Regions from separate parts of the Brevundimonas sp. Leaf168 genome, predicted to be linked through region 2. Evidence: riboswitches for the same ligand, from Rfam matches in the RefSeq annotation. Region 2 holds a riboswitch; the other holds the start of a gene.
The links. A riboswitch is a leader RNA that binds a small molecule or an ion and turns the genes downstream of it on or off. The one in region 2 is predicted to bind cobalamin.

Region 1: it holds a riboswitch for cobalamin, as region 2 does, so the genes downstream of both, ASF81_RS10395 (DUF1852 domain-containing protein) here and ASF81_RS08455 (TonB-dependent siderophore receptor) in region 2, are expected to answer to the same signal.

The regions. Positions count from the first base shown of each region.
Region 1 is NZ_LMOY01000009.1:272,778-282,103, reverse strand. It holds gene ASF81_RS10415 (glycoside hydrolase family 28 protein) at 1-314, opposite strand, end outside; gene ASF81_RS10410 (glycoside hydrolase family 88 protein) at 483-2,735, shown strand; gene ASF81_RS10405 (TonB-dependent receptor) at 2,846-5,707, opposite strand; gene ASF81_RS10400 (hypothetical protein) at 6,772-7,476, opposite strand; cobalamin riboswitch at 7,849-8,057, shown strand; gene ASF81_RS10395 (DUF1852 domain-containing protein) at 8,165-9,151, shown strand; gene ASF81_RS10390 (methionine synthase) at 9,181-9,326, shown strand, end outside.
Region 2 is NZ_LMOY01000008.1:242,179-251,504, reverse strand. It holds gene ASF81_RS08505 (anthranilate synthase component I family protein) at 1-345, opposite strand, end outside; gene ASF81_RS08500 (tyrosine-protein phosphatase) at 342-1,136, opposite strand; gene ASF81_RS08495 (transcriptional regulator) at 1,251-1,553, opposite strand; gene ASF81_RS08490 (hypothetical protein) at 1,556-2,179, opposite strand; gene ASF81_RS08485 (DUF1328 domain-containing protein) at 2,320-2,499, opposite strand; gene ASF81_RS08480 (hypothetical protein) at 2,594-3,004, opposite strand; gene ASF81_RS08475 (YqjD family protein) at 3,004-3,348, opposite strand; gene ASF81_RS08470 (fumarylacetoacetate hydrolase family protein) at 3,486-4,154, shown strand; gene maiA (maleylacetoacetate isomerase) at 4,151-4,786, shown strand; gene ASF81_RS08460 (aldo/keto reductase) at 4,882-5,802, shown strand; gene ASF81_RS08455 (TonB-dependent siderophore receptor) at 5,786-7,612, opposite strand; cobalamin riboswitch at 7,758-7,967, opposite strand; gene mutS (DNA mismatch repair protein MutS) at 8,018-9,326, shown strand, end outside.

The sequences.
Region 1 (9,326 bases), on a different contig from region 2:
GGATAAGCTGCCAGATCCTGAACGCCGCGCAGAGTGGCGCCGCGTTCGATCGACAGGGTCACCCCCGACTTCACGAATAGCGAACCTGACAGATACAGACCGGGCTTCAGGACGACGACCCCTCCGCCCTGCCCTGCCGCTGCGTCGATGGCGGCCTGGATAGGACGCGTGTTGATGGTCACCCCGTCGCCCATCGCGCCATAGTCGGACGCGTCGAAGGCGCGCGAACGGCTCGACTGTGCAAACGCCGGCGTCGCTTGCGTCAAAGCGCTGACGACACCCAGTTGCAGAAGCGTGCGGCGATTGGCGCGCATCTAGATTTCCCACATTCTGTTCTTTCGTCTCACAATAGTGGACGATATAAGGCTGACAAGAGATACCGACAGCTGATCGTCAGAAATTGACACCGGTTACGTTGCGGCTTGCCGTCGAAGTGGGCCACCAACCATCATGCGCCGCCCGGAGCAGCGCCGGAGGAAAACATGGCCCTGCCAACCCGACCCTGCCTTGGCCTGATTGCAGTCCTTTTGAGCTCGGCCGCCATGTCCGGCCCCGTTCTAGCGCAAACGGTCGCAGCCTTGCCGCCGGGCGTCGAGGCTGAATGGCTGGCTCAACGCGACCGCCCCGCCCTATACACCGACGTGGCAGGCGTGCCGTCTCGCGAGAGCACGATGGCGGCTGTCGAATATGTCGCCTCCTCGCAAATCGCAGCCATGGCCGCCGAGCCGCTCGCCTTATCGACGGGCAGCAACCTGACGCAGATGTCGTCGAACTGGGTCGCAGCCACCTTTTACGTCGGCGCTTCGCGGCTTGCGCGCGTGTCGGACGATACGCGGACGCTGCGTTTCTTGAGCGCCGTGGCCGATCACTACAACTACAGTGTACGTGGCGCGCGGTCGGGCAAGACGATGCTGAACGCCGACGATATCGCGATCGGCGATCTCTACGAAGAACTCTACGCGCGTCGTGGACAGGAGGGCGTGCTGATGCCGCTGCGTCAGCGGCTGGACTGGCAGGTCCCCTATCTGGCCCGGGCGGAAGACACACCCGCGCTCGTCTGGTGGTGGGCCGACGCCCTCTATATGGCGCCCCCGGTCTTCGCCCGGATGACCGCGATCACGGGCGATCCAAAATATCTGAACGCCGCAGATAAGGAATGGCGACGCACAGCGGCGCGGCTGTGGGTCGAGGACGAAAAGCTGTTCCTGCGCGACGAACGGTTCAAGGACGAGAACCATCGTGACGCTGACGGCGACCGAATCTACTGGTCGCGAGCCAATGGCTGGGTCATCGGCGGTTTAGTAAGATGGCTGGAGTCCGTGCCGGCCGATTTCGCCGGCCGCGCCTTCTATGTCGATCTCTTCCAGAAGATGGCCGGCAGGGTCGCAGGACTTCAGCAGGAGGACGGACTGTGGCGCGCCAGCCTTCTGGACCCCGAGGCCTATCCCGAGGCTGAAACCTCAGGCTCGGTCTTCTATGTCTACGCCCTGGCCTGGGGGATCAATCACGGCCTTTTGGATCGCGACACCTACCTGCCGCATGTGTTGAAGGGGTGGGCCGGCCTGAACCGCCATGTCCTTGCGAACGGCTTGGTGGGCGCAGCGCAGAAGACCGGCGATCAGCCCGTGTCGACCGACCCTGAGGACGTCGGCCTCTATGCTTCAGGAACCTATATTCTGGCCGGGCTGGAAGTCGCGTCGCTGAATGACCCAGTTCGCTCTGTGCCATTAACGGAACCAACGCGCGACACGGCCGAAGTGATCGCTGCGACAACGCCTGTCCCACCCGCCCCCGTGACGGTCGTTGGCGCCGAAGAAATCCGCCGTCGAGACGCCGAGATGCGTGCGACCTCGGCGCTCTCCTACGATCCATCCGCTCTGAATCGACCCTCGAGCATCGAACCGCTGGAGCCGCCGCCGGAAGACCAGCAGCGACCGCGCGCCGTCGCCCGCTTCGCGCCGGATCGTTTGGATGATCTGCTGTGGGAAAACGATCGCGTCGCTCACCGCATCTACGGTCCCACGCTTGAAGCGCGCGAGGCGCCCTCTGGCTCGGGCATCGATGTGTGGGCCAAACGTGTCCGCTATCCCTTCATGGACCGCCAGTTGAAGTTCCCGAACTATCACGTCGATCGCGGTGAAGGCCTGGATTATTACGACGTGGGACGCGGCAGAGGCGCCGGGGGTCTGGGCATCTGGTACGACAACAAGCTCTGGACCAGTCGCAACTTCTCTACCTACCAGATCGACAAAACCGGCGGCGACGAGGCGCGGTTCAGCGTGACCTACCGTCCTTGGCCTGTCGATATCGTGCGCACGGTTTCGGAAACGCGTGAGTTCAGCCTTCCGTTAGGCTCCAACTTTACGCGAATGACGTCCACTCTGACCTCGAACTCCGACGCACCGCTGATCGTCGCGATCGGCATTTCGAAACGCAGCAACGACAACGGACGGGGCTTCGTCACGCGCGACGCCGCACACGGGCGTCTGATGTTCTGGGAGCCTGAAAACCCCGAGTATGGCTCGCTCGGCATCGCTCTGGCGGTTGATCCCGCAACGGTCGAAGGCTTCACCGAAGACGCCGACAACTATCTGATCCTGGTGCGGGTCACGCCGGGTCAGCCGTTCACCTACTACATGGGATCGGCGTGGGATCGCGGCCTGGACTTCGCCACGCGCAGCGCCTGGGAAGATTATGTCGCAAACCAAAGTTTTGACTTCCGCCAAGGCAACTAGGTCGCAAGCGAAAATTCTCTCGTCGCGTCGCGCCAGTTCCGCCGACGTCAAAAGAAAGGCGGCGCCGGTTATACCGACGCCGCCTGTCTTATCTCGCCGATCTGTTGGGATCAGAAGCGATACCGCGCGCCGATGTAAATCTGGCGGCCAGTGTGGTGATAGACATAGGTGCTGTCACGCGGCAGGCCGATGTCGCCGTGGTTCTGACGGTTGGCTTCGTCGGTCAGATTGAGCCCCTCGACAGAAACACTGAGGTTATCGGTCAGGTTATAGGATGCTGAAGCGTCGATCGTCGTGGTTTCGGTTTTGCCCTGATACGGAATCAGGCCCGTGGCGCCGTTCGAACCCGGCACGTTCTGGAAATAGGTGTCGCGATAGGCCGCTGACACACGCGCATTGAACTTGCCGTCGTCATAATACAGCGTCGCATTCCAGGCGTTCGGCGACAGGTTGACCAGATCCGCCGTCACGAAGGCCGCGCAGGTTGCGGTGACGCAATACTGAATCTCGGATTCAACGTGCGTGTAGTTCAGCTGCGTACCGATATTCGACAGCAGGCTGGGCAGGAAGGAGAACGTCTGCTGATAGCTGATCTCGAAGCCTTTCAGCGGGCCGCCCGGCGTGTTTGTGGGCGTGCTGAACTGATAGATGTCGCCGGCAGGACGACCGCCCGCCGGGAAGGCCACAGGGTTTAAGGCCGTCAGTTGGCTGTACGACAGCGGTTCGGTGGTCGTCTGCACATAGGTCGAGATGTCCTTGTAGAAGTAGGCGAAGGACAGCAGAGCTTCAGGCGCGAAGTAATATTCAACCGACAGGTCGTAGGTCGTCGCCCGATAGGGTTCCAACTCGACATTGCCCAGCGACGCCGTATTCGTCGCCGCCCCGGCTGCACTCAGCGTGAAGACCGGAACCAGACTCGTGACAGGCGGTCGCGCCATGACTTTGGCGGCGCCCAAACGCACGATCAAATCCTTCATCGGCTCGATCGACACGTTCAGCGACGGTAGGGTGTCGTCGTATTCGTTCTCGCCCCGGACCGGCGTCGCAACACCACCGACGTTCGAATAACCCAAGGCGTCGACCTCGGTCTTGACCTGACGCACACCGACGTTGCCTCGGAAGGGCACACCCATGATTTCCGTGTCCCAGTCGGCCTGCACATAGGCGCCGGTGTCGGTCTCGGTCACGTCACGCCAGTTGCCATAGGTGGACGGATTGCCGTTCAGGCCGATCAGTCTGAAATCACCGCCTGCTACGCCCGTGTCGCAGTTGCAGTTGTAGTTCCAGACTGTTTGCAACGCAGCCAAATCCGGCCGAACCCAGCTGGTCGCAGCGCCTGACGGTAGATCGAGATTGCGACCGAACCCGCTCAGCAGATTGGTGACCGAAGCCATGCTCGTGCCCGCCGGCAGCGCTGGCGAACCGTTGGCGTTGTTTGGGCGCGCGAAGGCGCGGCTGCTCGACTCATATTCCTTGCGGCTGACGCCCGCTTTCAGTGTGAGCCAATCGCTGACGTCGAAGGCCAAGTTGGCCTCACCCGTCGTATAGACGTTTTCCTGGAAGTTCGAACTGATGCGCAGTTCCGAGCGGGGCTGGGCGCCGGTCGGGCCGACGACGCTCCACTGTGTGGGGTCGGCGACGTTGAAGCCCCAGTTGATCGCCGGCAGATTGCGGTTCTGACGGAAATCATAGGAATAGCCGTCGACGTTCTGGCGATCGATGATGGCGCTGACCTGGACCGGGTTGGCGAAGCTGGATTCCGCGCGACCGATCAGGCCGTCGAACCGCAGCCGATCCGAAAACTCGTGCTCGACCCCGAAGGTCATCTGCTTGAATTCGGTTTCCAGCTCGTCAAACCGCTGCTCGCTGCGGATGTCCATGTCGTCGAGCTGGGCGTAGATCATCTCGCCAGTGTCGGGATCGATCTCGAAGCTCATGATGTCGACCTGCGGCTTGCCGCCCTGATCGGCGCCACGGCTGAGCGACCAGGCTTGCAGGAAGTTTTCGCTGCGCGTCGAATCCAGCTTCGAGTACAGCATGTCCATCGTGAACAGGGTCGGACCATTGCCCGGCCGCGCCTGGACCGAAAGGGTGGCACCCAGACGTTCCTGGCTGTGCTCCAGGCTGCCATAGCGCGGGATGCGAGGATGGTAGGTGCGCGCGGCGTTCGGCAGGACAGCGCCATTCTGGAAGCCGCCGTCGGCGCTGGCAGGTCCCCAGCGCACCGAGCTGAAACCTTCCTCGAGACTGTCGCGCTCGCTGTAGGCGATCGAGAACAGAGCGCCGATCTGGTCATCCGCCCAGGTGTTCGAAATCAGACCGGCGAAGCGCGGGCTCCAGTCCTGCGACAGATCGTTGTAGCCGTACTGGCCAGACAGCGCGCCCTGAAAGCCCATCTTGTCGAACGGACGGCTTGTGCGCAGATCGACGGTCGCCCCCAGCGACCCCTCTTCCGTCTCGGCCGAGGCGGTCTTGCGCACCGTGATATTGTTGAAGAGCTCTGAGGCGAAGACGTTGAAGTCAAAGCCACGACCGCGATTCACCCCGCCCGACGAGTCGGTGGCGCCGGTCGATGCCTGGGCCTCGATGCCGTTGATCCGCGTACGGGTGAACTCCGAACTCAGACCGCGGACGGTGATCGACCGGCCCTCGCCTGCGTCGCGGTCGATCGAGACGCCGGGAATGCGCTGGATCGACTCAGCCAGATTGGTGTCCGGGAAATCCGCGATGTCCTCAGCAGAAATGGCGTCGACGACGCCGGCTTCGCGGCGTTTGATGTTCAAGGAATTCTGAAGGCTGGCCCGAAAGCCCGTGACGACGATATCATCGACCTCGGCAGCGTCATCTGTCTGAGGCGCAGCGACCTCGGCCGTTTGGGCGGCGGCGTCATGCGCCATCATGGCGAGAGCTAGGGCTCCCAGCGACGCGGTGGCGACCAGGGCGTGGCGCGCGAATTTGTGGCGTTGGATCATTCTAGTTTCTCCTCCCAAGTGGTGCGCTTCAAGGATCGAACGCCCTCGTTCACGCCTCCCGCTGCTGACGGGAGACACCGGTGTCAAAGCGAGTTGGCCGCCTGACTGCTACCGGTGTCATTCATGTTTAGTCATATTCGGCCGCGACTCGCAAGCAGGCGACGATCCTGATGGCGGATTTGTAATCTCGTCGAAGAGCGTGGGTTAAGCGGGAAAGTAGGTGCAACCTGCACGCCGGCGCATTGTGCGGTTTAGAAGAATACCTGCCACTTTAAAGAACCGACGGACGCCCTGGCCTATTACCACTCGATTACACGAAGGTCGACAGCGCGTTGATCGGCAACGACTTTGGAGCCGAGATCACCCACAGCGCCGTTTCGCAGTCCGAATGAATCAAGGACTATTGAAAACAATATGGAAATGAACCGCTGTAAAAAGCACGTGATCACGACATCTTTCGAGATGTATTGACAATGCCGCAGGCGCAGTTTGCGAAGTAATCGCGCCGGTATAGCTGTCGGTGGATACCACAGCCTAGCGCTCTGAAGAACAGCCAGACCTACAGCTCACCGTCACCCACCGACAGGTCTCCTGCCCTTTCATACGCCGGGCTTCAAAGTCGCGAGCCGCCGCGAGCCGGCCGAGCGCTCTAGCTACGTTGAGTAGCCCTTCCCAAGCCCGCTCGGCTACTCAGGCGTGCTGGGTTTGAGTGCCTCGACGCTGCCGTCTGGTCCGATATGCACAATCCCCATGGTCGCCTCCCTCCCACCGGACGAGCGGCACGTCCGGACCTGGGTGACACTCCAGCCACCGCGGCGAAAGCGCGGAGCCGGCTTCGCGCCAGGAGCGGTCATTCACCGGGTGCCGGAAACACGTCATTCATCAATGCAGTCTGAGCCTGGGTACGTCCGCTTTTTGGTCCGATGCCTTTGGCCGCTTCCGACCCATTGCGGACATTGGGGGGCGTCGAGCTGGCAAGCGGCTCCGCAGGTTCCTGGCCGGAAGGGGCGCGACTGTCGATATTCAGCAGCCCAAGCCCCAGCGCCCGATTAACGCGCTCTGTCTTACGATGACTGAGTGGCGATCAGGCTGCGAATTTTCGCGTCCAATGCGACAGCGACAGACCATACCTCGGCTTGGTTCAGCTGGACCCCATCTTCAGCATTCCAGTGTGCCTCGACAAAGACGTCCCTCACTAGAAAACCAATGATGCAGTAGCGACCGCCTTGCTGGGCCGTATGGCAAGCGGCGACCGGCCAGTCACGGTGCGTAGTGTACAACCTCCCGCCCAATCCCATCACCCGGCTCAGTTGATATCCCTCAGTTCCTTTACCGAGCTGCCGGTTGATGAGGTGGCCTGGAATTTCGACCAAAGGGTTCGGCGGCGGTGTCGGGGACGCTGGCCGCTCACTCAGCAGACGGTATTGGTCCCCTTCGAAGTGACGAAGGTAGGTCGAGACGCCGTAGAGGTTCACCAGGGGTTTCGCCATCCCTTCACAAGACGGCACGGCTTGCTCGTATGTTTGGTAGAAGCTCTCTCTGTTGCACACGCGGATGCTGACGAGTTTCCCGTCTTCGGACTTATATGCTTGGTACAGGTCGTCTCGTTGAGGCACGTCGAACGTCACCTGACCCAGTTTTGCAGAGAACGGGGCATCTTCTCCCTCAACCAAAATCTCGCGACAGCCTGTCCCGGAAATCAAAGATGTGAGGCAAACCACAGCAAACTTTGAACGCAGCCGAGAGTGTTTTTTTTGGTGGGCCTGCATGAGCGGATGATGTGCGGCGAATGGCTAAGGGACTGTTATGGTCACCAAGAAACCGGACTTACTGACCTAGGGCCTTTTGAGCTCAGAATGACGGTCGTATCGAGAATAAATCTAACTCTGCCCCGTGCGGGCCTACCCGTGACTTAGCGACCGCTTTCCGCCCATCAGCGACATGCACCCGGACTGGTCTTCGGACTGATGGTGATGTCCGCTTTCGGCGCTTCAGGGTAGGACAGAAATCGACCCGAAGCAGACGTCGAGCCTGATCGCGGATGCGACATTTCAAGCCCAAATCCGAACGACATGAGGCCGACGTCAGCCAGGCCCATAAGGATATCCTTATATGTTTCTTGACTTCGGCGTCGGGTGCGCGTCTCATGAGGCCGTCGAGGTTCTGCGCGTCGCCTCCGGGCGACGCGGAGCTAAGAGGGAAGCCGGTGTGATGCCGGCGCTGCCCCCGCAACTGTGAGCGGCGAGCCGAAGGTCCATTTCGTGTCACTGACGTCTTCGGACGTTGGGAAGGCCGGACCCGAAGCCGTGACCCGTGAGCCAGGAGACCTGCCCCGACAGATAACGTCCTCCGGCGGGGTGTCCGGTCAGGTCGCATGAACGCCGCGACGGGACGACTGCGCGCGAGCGGTCGCGCGTCCCTGTCCGCTGTCTCGCCACAGCATCAACGGCAGAGACCATGGCGAGCACCGACTTCACATTCAGGATCAAGCGGACCGCGCTCGACGAAGACTATCGGCCCGCCGAGACGACGAGGATCACCACCAATTTCGCCAACCTGGCGCGAGGCGAGAGCCGCCGGGACAATCTGCGCAACACCCTGCGGATGATCGACAACCGCTTCAACTCGCTGGCGCACCACGACAATCCGAGGGGCGATCGCTATGCGCTGGAGCTTCAGATCGTCTCGGTCGAGTTGAGTCTTTGCTCGGAGCGCGACGACGCCTTTCCGCTGATCGAAATCCTGCAAACGACGATCATCGACAAGGAGACGAACCGGCGGATTGAGGGGGTCGTGGGCAACAACTTCTCCTCCTATGTCCGTGACTACGACTTCAGCGTAGTCCTGCCCGAACACCTGAAGGCGCATCCGAACGGCGGCGTGCCGGATGATTTCGGCGATCTGCACGGCAAGCTGTTCCGGCACTTTCTGACGTCGCGCGCCTATCGCGACAACTTCGCCAAGGCACCGGTCATCTGCCTCAGCGTCTCAAGCAACAAGACCTATCATCGCACCGGCTTCGACCATCCCGTGTTGGGCCTGGAATACGCCAACGACGCCTTCTCGCCGACCGACCGGTATTTCGAGAAGATGGGGATGAAGGTCCGCTACTTCATGCCACCGGGCAGCGTGGCGCCGTTCGCCCTGTACCATATCGGCGACCTGACCGGCGGCTACACCGACCTCGAACTGGCCAGCACCATCGCCACGATGGAGACCTTCCAGATGATCTATCGGCCCGAAATCTACAACGCCAACTCCCCGGCGACCGAGCAGTATCAGCCCAGCCTGAAGGCGCAGGACTATTCGCTGACCCGCATCGTCTACGACCGCGACGAGCGCAGTCGGCTGGCCGTCGAGCAGGGCCGTTTCGTCGAGGAGCGGTTCATCAAGCCGCACCGCGCCCGTCTCGACCAATGGTCGGCCGCCTTCGCCGCCGCCTGATCAGTTTCCAGATTTCAGAGTCTCCCCTCATGAAAACCCTTCTCCCGACCTCGACCGCCGGCAGCCTGCCCAAACCCGTCTGGCTGGCCGAGCCCGAGACGCTCTGGTCGCCTTGGAAGCTGCAAGGCGATGACCTGATCGAGGCCAAGCGTGACGCCCTGCGCCTGTCGCTGGA
Region 2 (9,326 bases):
AAGATGATCGAAACTCAGCATGGCGGGATAGCGCGCCAGCATCAGATCGGGCCAGACCGTCCCGCGCCGTCCGGTGGCCGGCCGGGCGCCCGCGTCATAGGCGGCCAGACCGACGACGCCGACGGCAAACACCGGATCACGCAGCGCCTCAAACGGCGAGGCGTCATCCACCGGGCCGACCCACACCACGTCCGGCGCCTGGGCGACGTGGGACCAGCGACCGCCCGGCCCGCCGTCCGACAGCAGGGCCAGCGCGCCGTCGTCGCCGCCGAAACCCGCCGCCACCGTGACCGGATCGATCCAGGGCGCGTCGCGCGTGACGGTGTGACTGAAAACTTCGCTCACGCGGTCAGCCGCTCCACGATCCGATCACGGCGCGCCGCATCGACGCCCAGCGCCTCCTTCAGATAGGCGTCCACCGATCCATGCCGCGCCTCAACCTCGGCAAGGGCGGCGTCCAGATAGGCGGCCTCGACCCCCAGGAAGGCCACGATCGCGTCGTCCGACGCAACCCGACCCGTCATCTTGTGAAGCTGTCTGGCGATGCCGGGCGCCCGGCCCCCCAGATCGACGGCGGTGTTGGTCAGAAGATAGTCCTCGACCATGTCGTCGCGCGACACGCCCAGCAGATGGTGGGTCAGGGCGGCGAGAAAACCCGTCCGGTCCTTGCCCGCCGCGCAATGGATCACCACCGCCCTATTTCGAGAAGTTTCGGCCTGATCCGCCAGGACCTGGAAATAGCGGCCGAACACGTCCTGATGCGAGGCGTCGAACGGAAGGGTGCGATAGGTCTGGGTCATGAAGCGCCGCCCGGAGTCCGGCGTCAGGTCGGCGGTCTTCAGGAAGGTGATGTGCGGCGCCTCCGCGCCATCATCCACGCCGCCCTCAATGACCTGCCCGCTGAAGCCTTCAGGCCGACGCGACGGCTGGTCGCGGCGCTCGCTGGGTCGACGCAGATCGACGACGGCCCCGATGTCCAGCGCCTTCAGCCGCTCCAGATCCGCGTCGCTGGCGCGGGCGTGGTGGGCCGAACGCAGCAGACGGCCGGGCTTTACGCGCCGCCCGGCCGCCGTGGCGTAGTCGCCGTAGTCCCGAAAGTTGTCGATGGCCTCGAAGGCGTGAAGGCGGTCGGTCATGACCGCGCTTTTAGAGCCTGATCGGTTGAGATGAAATCGCTTCGCGATTTCGTCGAGGCCGTGAATCAGACTCCAGGATGAAAGCGAGAGCATGCTTCATGCTTTCGCCTATGTTCATCGCTCTGGCAGCAGGCCCGCCATCGCATCCAGATAGGCGACGAAGGCGTCGCGTCCGCGATCGGTCAGACTGGCCTCCGTCAGCGGCTTGCGCCCATTGAAACGCTTGGAGACGGCGACAAACCCCGCCTCTTCAAGCTTTCTCAGGTGGACCGACAGATTGCCGTCCGTCGTCTGCAACCGCGTCTTCAGGGTGGTGAAGTCGGCCGATCCGGCCCCGGACAGATAGGCCATGATCCCCAGCCGGATGCGCCCGTGAATGACGTCGTCGATCCGGCTGATGTCGAAGTCGTCGGCCATGCTCAGACCACCTCCGACGGTTCCTGACGCATCAGGACGATGCCCGGGACCAGCGCCACGGCCAACAGGATCACGGCGAAGACCGGATAGATCGTGGCGCTGCCCATGAACCAGGCGACGGCGACCGCGCCGACGTAGGCGGCCAAGGCGGTGTAGGACATCCAGCGCGTCCGCGTCATCGCCGCGCCGATCATCCAGGCCGAGCCATAGGCGACCAGGACCACCGTCGGCATCACCGCCATCCAGGACCACTGTCCGGTCTTCAGGGACAAGGCCACCAGCGCCAACCAGGTGACGAAGATGCCGTAGCCCACGCCCTCCCACGCCGCGCTGACCGCCTTGTTGCCGGCGGAGTTGACGCCGGGCTTGATCTTCATACGGCCGATCAGGACCGTCAGGGCGACGGCGAACACCACTCCGGCGACGATCCAGACCCACAACTGGGACCAGGGATTAAGCTGAACGAGGCCGGATTGGATGGCCCATTGGATCAGACTGGTGGTTCCGAATACGATGCCGGCCGTCACCAGGATCGGGCCGGCCAGAAGGGGGGCATGCCGCCCCTCGTGCGCCAGGCTGCGCATATAGGCGATGTCGTCCTGAATGGCTTGGGTCTCGCGGGTCATGATGCTCTCCTCCTCGAACCGTTGAGACAACATCACTCATTTGCTTTGTGTTGTAAAGTCCTTTCTTATTAGGCCGCGCCGCGCATGAAAAAGGGGCGAAGCCTTCGGCGCCGCCCCTCGTTCGACTTTATGTATTTAGCCTAAAGTCGTGGCGCGCCGCGTCCACGCAGTCCGCCGGCCACCAGGGCGATGACGAACAGGATGATAGCGACGACGGCGACGAACTTGGCGATCTCGAACGAGAAGTTCGCAATGCCGCCGAAGCCGAGAACAGCCGCGACGAGGGCCACGACGAGGAAGATAATTGCCCAGCGCATCATGGGTTTAGCTCTCCTGAGTTGATGTTTCCGTCGGCCCGGGAGCCGTACGTCGGTCTGTATCATCAACGCCAGGGTCGCCTGGCCGTTCCATCGCCTATCGACGGCGACGACGTGAATAGCCGCCCTGATCCATCTTGCGATCCGCGACCATGCTAGCGACGATCGCCGCCAGAGCCGGGTTGCGCAGCAACAAGAAGGCGGCGCCCAGACCGCCCACGGCGCCGACGATCGGACGCTCGCGAACGATGTGCAGCACCTTGCCCAGCAGGCCCTCAGGCTCATCTTCCTCTTCGGCGTCGTCGTGCTTGTCGCCCTTCAGGAAGACCAGCGTCACGATCAGGGCGACCAGGGCGAACAGACCAAACGTCACGGCCGCCGCGCCGAGCGGCGTCAGCGTCAGGCTGAGCGCATAGAAGATGGCCACGCCAAGGAAGACGACGGCCAGAAACGCACTGGCGGCGACGACAGCCGTCGCCACCAGTTTTTTGACGATGCCCTTGAACATCAGCGACGGCGGCCGGCCAGCAGCATGCCGAGGATGACGCCGACGCCGAGCGCCACGGCGGTCGATTGCAGCGGACGCTCCTGCACGCGTTCGACGACATAGCGTTGCGCCTCGTCGAAGCGTTCGGCGGCGTCGTCGTAATATTCGCGCCCCTTCACGCGGGCCTCGTCGTAATAGCTGCGGGCCTGCTCGCGAACTTCGTCGCTCTTGGCGCGCAGCTTGGCTTCGGCCTCGGCGGCCTTGTCGCGCAGGCGTTGGGTCTCTTCGCGGGCGCCGGTCTTCAGATCCTCCTTGAGGGTCTTCAGGTCGGCCTTGATGTCTTCTCGGGCCTTGGTGGTGGCCATGGTGCGCGCTCCGTTGAAAGCTTGGCGGTAGAATAGAGAACCCCGTGTTGCAACGCCACATGCGCAACGAGGTTCCTTTAGGTGGGTCGGGCGTGCGCCTCTCGCCACGGGCTTTTCGCCGCACTAGAACGGTCGCCATGACCCAATGGCTGTTTGCGCCCCGCCCCGCCCCGTCCTTGCCGATCGTCGGATCGGACCAGCGCTTCCCCGTTCGCCGCATCCTGTGCGTGGGCCAGAACTACGCCGCCCATGCGCGCGAAATGGGGTCGGACCCCGACAAACAGACGCCCTTCTTCTTCACCAAGCCGGGCGACGCCATCGTCTCGGACGGCGCAAACCCATCCTACCCGTCGGCGACCGCAAACCTGCACTACGAGGCCGAACTGGTCGCCGCGATCGGGCCGGGCAAGGATGGCGGCGTCGCTATCGTCGGCTGGGCCGTCGGCTGCGACCTGACCCGTCGTGATCTTCAGGCCGAGGCCAAGAAGGCCGGCCGCCCCTGGGACGCCGCCAAGGGGTTCGATCAATCCGCGCCCTGCGGTCCCATCACACTGGGCGACCTGCCGTCGCCCGACGGCGCCATTCGCCTGAGCGTCAATGACGAAACCAGACAGGACAGCGTCCTGAACGACATGATCCTGAACCCCGACCGGATCGTCGCGGCGGCCGCCGTCCTGTGGTCGCTGCAACCCGGCGACCTGATCTTCACCGGCACCCCGTCCGGCGTCGGCCCGGTCAAGCCAGGCGACCGTGTGGTCGTGACCATCGACGGGCTGGAGACGCTCAGCTTCGAGGTGCAGTCATGATCCTGCACGGCTACTGGCGCTCGGGCGCCAGCTACCGCGTTCGCATCGCTCTGAATCTCAAGGGGATCGGCTACGAAAATGCCGCTCACGACCTGCGCAAGGGCGAACAGAAGACGCCCGACTATGTGGCGCTGAACCCGCAGGGCATGGTCCCCGCCCTTCAGGACGGCGATTTGGTCCTGACCCAGAGCCCGGCCATTCTGGAATGGCTGGAGGAAACCCGCCCCGACCCGGCCCTGCTGCCGAAGGGGGCGAACGACCGGGCGACCGTGCGCGCCATGGCCGCGCTGATCGGCTGCGACATTCATCCGCTGAACAATCTGCGCGTGTTGAAGGCCATCCGGTCTGAGTTCAACGCCGATCAGGCCGCCGTGGACGCTTGGGCGGCCCGGTGGATCGCACCGGGCTTCGACGCGCTGGAGGCTTTGGTCGCCCGCCACGGCGCCGGCTGGAGCTTCGGCGACGCCCCGACCCTGGTCGATTGTTATTTGATTCCGCAGATGTATTCGGCGCGGCGCTTCAACATGGACCTATCGCCCTGGCCGCGTCTGCTGGCGGTCGAACAGACCGCCTTGGCTCACCCCGCCTTCGCCTCGGCCCACCCGGACTTGCAGCCTGACGCCGACGCCTGATTTTCGCCTCAATGCGCATATCAGCGGTGGATAAGTAGGGTTCGCTTAAGGTCTCGCTCAGCGTCCCTTAAGCATTGGCGATCATAGTGTCGGGCGTGTCGTATTCCCCCGCCACACCTTCGGCGTCGTCGCCCATCCATCGCCTGGCCCTCGCCGTGGTGACCGAGCCCGAGCGCGCGCCCGGCGCCTTCATGAGCGCGCCGTCCGGCGCCCGCGAAGAAGCCATGCGTTTTCTGCTGCAAACCGGAGCCGACGCCGGGGTCAAGCTGATCGCCACCCGGCCCGAGGGCGACGGCGAACGCCTGCTGGGTCAGGCCTGGCCCTTCCCCTCGCCTTTCCAGGTTACGGTCCGCACCGTTGCGCTCAGCGAAGGTCTGGACCGGGTCGAGGCCCGCGCCCGTCGTTCGCTGGAACGGATGGGCCTGCCCCGCGGCGACGTTCTGCTGATTTCCAACGCCGCCGACTTGGCCGGCGCCGAAGGCCGCGCCCTGTGGGATCGCGCCCGCAGTCTGAAGGACCGCGGCCTGTTCCGCCGCATCGGTTTCTGCGCCACGATCGAGGACGGCCCCGCGCTTCTGGCCCGCCGCCTGGAAGCGGACGTGGTTCAGGTGCCGTGCAGTCTGCTGGACCAGCGCGCGGCCCAGGACGGCGTGCTGGAAGCCATCGCCGATACGGGCGCCTCGGTTCATCTGTCTTCGGTCTTCGCCGGCGGCCTGCTGTTCGCGGGCGGCGACGATCTGCCGGTCGAGCTGGCCAGCCATGCCCAGGCCCTGTCGCGCACGCGTCGACGCCTGGCCGAACAACGCTGCGACCCGATGCAGGCGGCCCTCGGTTACGCCCTGGCGCTAAAGGGCGTCGACAAGGTCGTGGCCAGCGTCGCCTCGGCCGCGGAACTGCGCGCCATCCTGGCCGCCGCCCACGCGCCCTGCCCCAATCTGGACTGGGCGGCCCTGGCGCTCGAGGCGCCGGCGGCCTTCACCGCCGACGCCCGCGCCCGGATCAGTAGCGCAGCCTGATCCCGACATAGCCGGACAGACCGGCTTCGCCATAACCCAGCAGTTGCTGGTAGTGGGTGTCGAACAGGTTCTCGACCCGCGCCGTCAACGACACCTTGTCGTTCAACGCCCAGGCGCCGTTCAGATTGGCGACGACGAACCCGTCACGCTGACCGCCCGAATCCGGCATATCGCCCTCCGCACGCACCGTCAGGGCGCCCGACAGGCTTTCGCCCGTCCAAGCCAGGGTCGCGGATCCCGAATGTTCGGCCACGCGCAGGATCGGCGCGTCCGTGACGGCGTTGCGCGCGTCTGTCCAGGCATAGGCGCCCGACAGCTCGAACCCACCGCCCAGTGCGGCGCGACCTTCTAGTTCGACACCGTCTGTGCGCGTGCGCGACAGGTTGACGTAGTAGAATTCGAAGGTGCTGTTGTTGAAGAATCCGTCGATCTGATCTTCGACCTCCAGACGGTAGGCGGTGACGCGACCATCGAAACGGCCATCCTGGGAACGCCAGCCCAAGGCCAGTTCCCCCCCCTTGCCCTTTTCGGGAACCAAGGCGGCGACCGCTGTCGTCGGCAGGACGAAGCAGAAGTCGCACACGGCCTGGCTTACCGACGGCGTCTTGAAGCCTGTGCCATAGGCGCCGCTCAGAGTGATGCCGGAGCCCAGATCATAGGCGGCCGATACGCGTCCGGTGGTCTCGCCGCCGAAATCGTCGGTGTCGTCGTGGCGCACACCCGCCGTGAGGCTCAGGCGATCCGTGGCGGCGAAACGCGCCACCCCGAACACCGAGCTGACGCCCAGTTCCGCCTCGACTGAACCGTTCAGGTCGGCCTTGCTCTCTTCATGCTCGGCGCCGAAGCTGTAAACCAGACGCGCCTCCTGATCGCGGCTGTCCGCCTGCCAGCGGTACAGCCGGTGCTGGCCGGTATAGACCGAGGGGAAGGCGCTGTTGGTGTCGCGGTCGATGTCCGAGGCGGCGACGGTGAACTGATGGTTCAGCCCCAAAACGTCGGCGACCCACACACGCACCAGACCCGACTGATTGACGGTCGCGGCCGTGTCCAGCGTATCGACCGGGCCGAAACCGTCGATGTCGGCGAAGGTGTCCGAGTGGCGATAGCTGGCGTCCAGGCCGAAGCGGTCGTTCAGCTCATAACGCGCACGAGCGTTGACGGTGGTGTTGTCGAAACCGTCGGCCTCAGTGGCGCCATCGGCCTCATCCGCAGCCGAGAAGCCGTCGCTATGGAAGCGCGAGACGGACAGGCCATAAGCAAACTTGTCGGTCGCCACGCCTAGGCCCAGACGCCCGCGCACCGTGCCGTATGATCCAGCCTCGGCGTTGGCCGAGACGCCGTTCTGCTCGCGCGTGGTGAAGGAGATCACGCCGCCGATGGCGTCCGACCCCCACAACGACGATTGGGGGCCGCTCAGCACTTCGACCCGCGAGACGTCGCCCAGATCAAAGCCCGAGAAGTCGAAGCCGCCAGAGGGCTGGGAAGGATCGTTGACCGGCACGCCGTCCACCAGAACCAGCGACTTGTCCTGGCCGGCGCCGCGTATGCGCACCGAGGTCACGCCGCCGAAGCCGGCGCGATAAACCGACAGACCCGGTACATCGGCCAGGATGTCGGCGGCGAAGATCGCGCCGCGCTGCTCGATGGTCTTGCCGTCGATGACGCGGGCGCCGGGCGTGTCGGCGACGATGGCCGGGATGCGGGTGGCGGTGACGATCACCTCGTCCAGCTGGGTCGCGTCCTCGGCAAAAGCAGGCGCGGCGAAGGCGGCCGCGATCGCGGCCGTCGAAAGAAGAATGGAACGCTTCATTGAGCGATACCCCCGTGTTCGGTCCCGCGAATGCGCGCGAGAGACCGTCATGAGCGAACCGACCCGCCAGACCGCTTAAAGGTCTGGACGGCGCAAGGTCGGGTCGCTTCCACGGAGAAACCGCGCTGCTGTCTGGTCCCGGACAGGAGCGAGCGACGTCGGCGGCCAGGTCTCCTGGCTTGCGGGTCGTAAACCGCCGTCCTCGCCTTCCCAGTTTCCCAGTGGCGCCGGGATCGAAACCCCGGACGGACGACGCTCTCGCCGCCTACAGTTGCGGGCACAGCCACGGCGTCACACCGTGTTCCCTTAACCGCCTGACGCGGCCTATCGCAGGGCCGACAAGCCTGTGCAAGAGCCGGTCAACGGCCTTGAGCCGCCGGGCGCGATCCGTCACCCTGTGGCCACATGAACGCGCCCATCTCTCATCCCCCGGAAATCGCCGCCTCGCTGGAAGGGGCGACGCCGTTCATGGCGCAATATCTGACGGCCAAGGCGGGCCAGCCGGACGCCATCCTGTTCTTCCGTATGGGCGACTTCTACGAGCTGTTCTTCAAGGACGCCGAGGTCGCGGCGGCGGCGCTCGGCATCACCCTGACCAAGCGGGGCAAGCATCAGGGCGAGGACATTCCGATGGCCGGCGTGCCGGTCCATGCGATGGAGGGCTACCTCGCCCGCCTGATCCGCGTCGGCCACAAGGTCGCCATCTGCGAACAGCTGGAAGACCCCGCCGAGGCCAAGAAGCGCGGCGGCAAGGCCGTGGTGCACCGCGGGGTGGTCCGGGTCGTGACGCCCGGCACCCTGACCGAAGACAGCCTGCTGGACGCGCGCGGCGCCAATCGTCTGGCGGCGGTCGCGGTGCGTAAAGGTCGGGCGGCCGTCGCCGTGGTCGAACTGTCGTCCGGCGCGGTCGACAGCGTCGCCTGCGCCATCGAGGATCTGGGCGCGGCCCTGGCCGCCTTCCGCCCGTCCGAAGTCCTGGTCACCGACCGGATGTATTCGGACGAGGCGACGCGTGACGCCCTGGACGGCTCGGGCGGCGTGGTCCAGGCGCTGGCCGGCGCCATCGCCGAACCCCAGGCCGCGCGCGCCCGCGTCGAACGCCTGTACGGCGTCTCGGCGCTCGACGGTTTCGGCGCCTTCGAAGAGGCCGAGGTCTCGGCGCTGGGTCTGATCGCCGCCTATCTGGAGACGACCCAAGCCGGCAAGGTTCCCGCCCTGGCCCCGCCCCGCCGTCTGGGCGAAAGCGGCTTTCTGGCCATCGACCCGGCGACCCGTGCCAGCCTTGAGATCGATCGCACCCAGCGCGGCGAGCGTGAGGGCAGCCTGCTCGCCTGCATCGACCGCACCGTCACCTCGGGCGGCGCCCGGGCCCTGGCCGAACGCATCGCCCGGCCCCTGCGCGATCCCCTGGCCATCAACGAGCAGCTCGACGCCGTCGAATGGCTCTTGGAGCGCCGCGATCTGCGTCGCGATCTGCGCGACGCGTTGAAGGCCTCCTCCGACATCGCCCGCGCCGTCGGACGATTGGCGCTGGGTCGGGGCGGCCCGCGCGACCTGGCCGCCGTGCGCACCGGCCTGTCGATCGCGGAGGGCGTCGCCGGTCTGTTCGTGGGTCAGGTCGATCCCCTGACCGGCCAGCCGCGCCGCATCGCCTCGGCGCTGGACCGCCTGACCCTGTCGCCCGACGTCTCGCGGCTCAAGGCCGACCTGATCG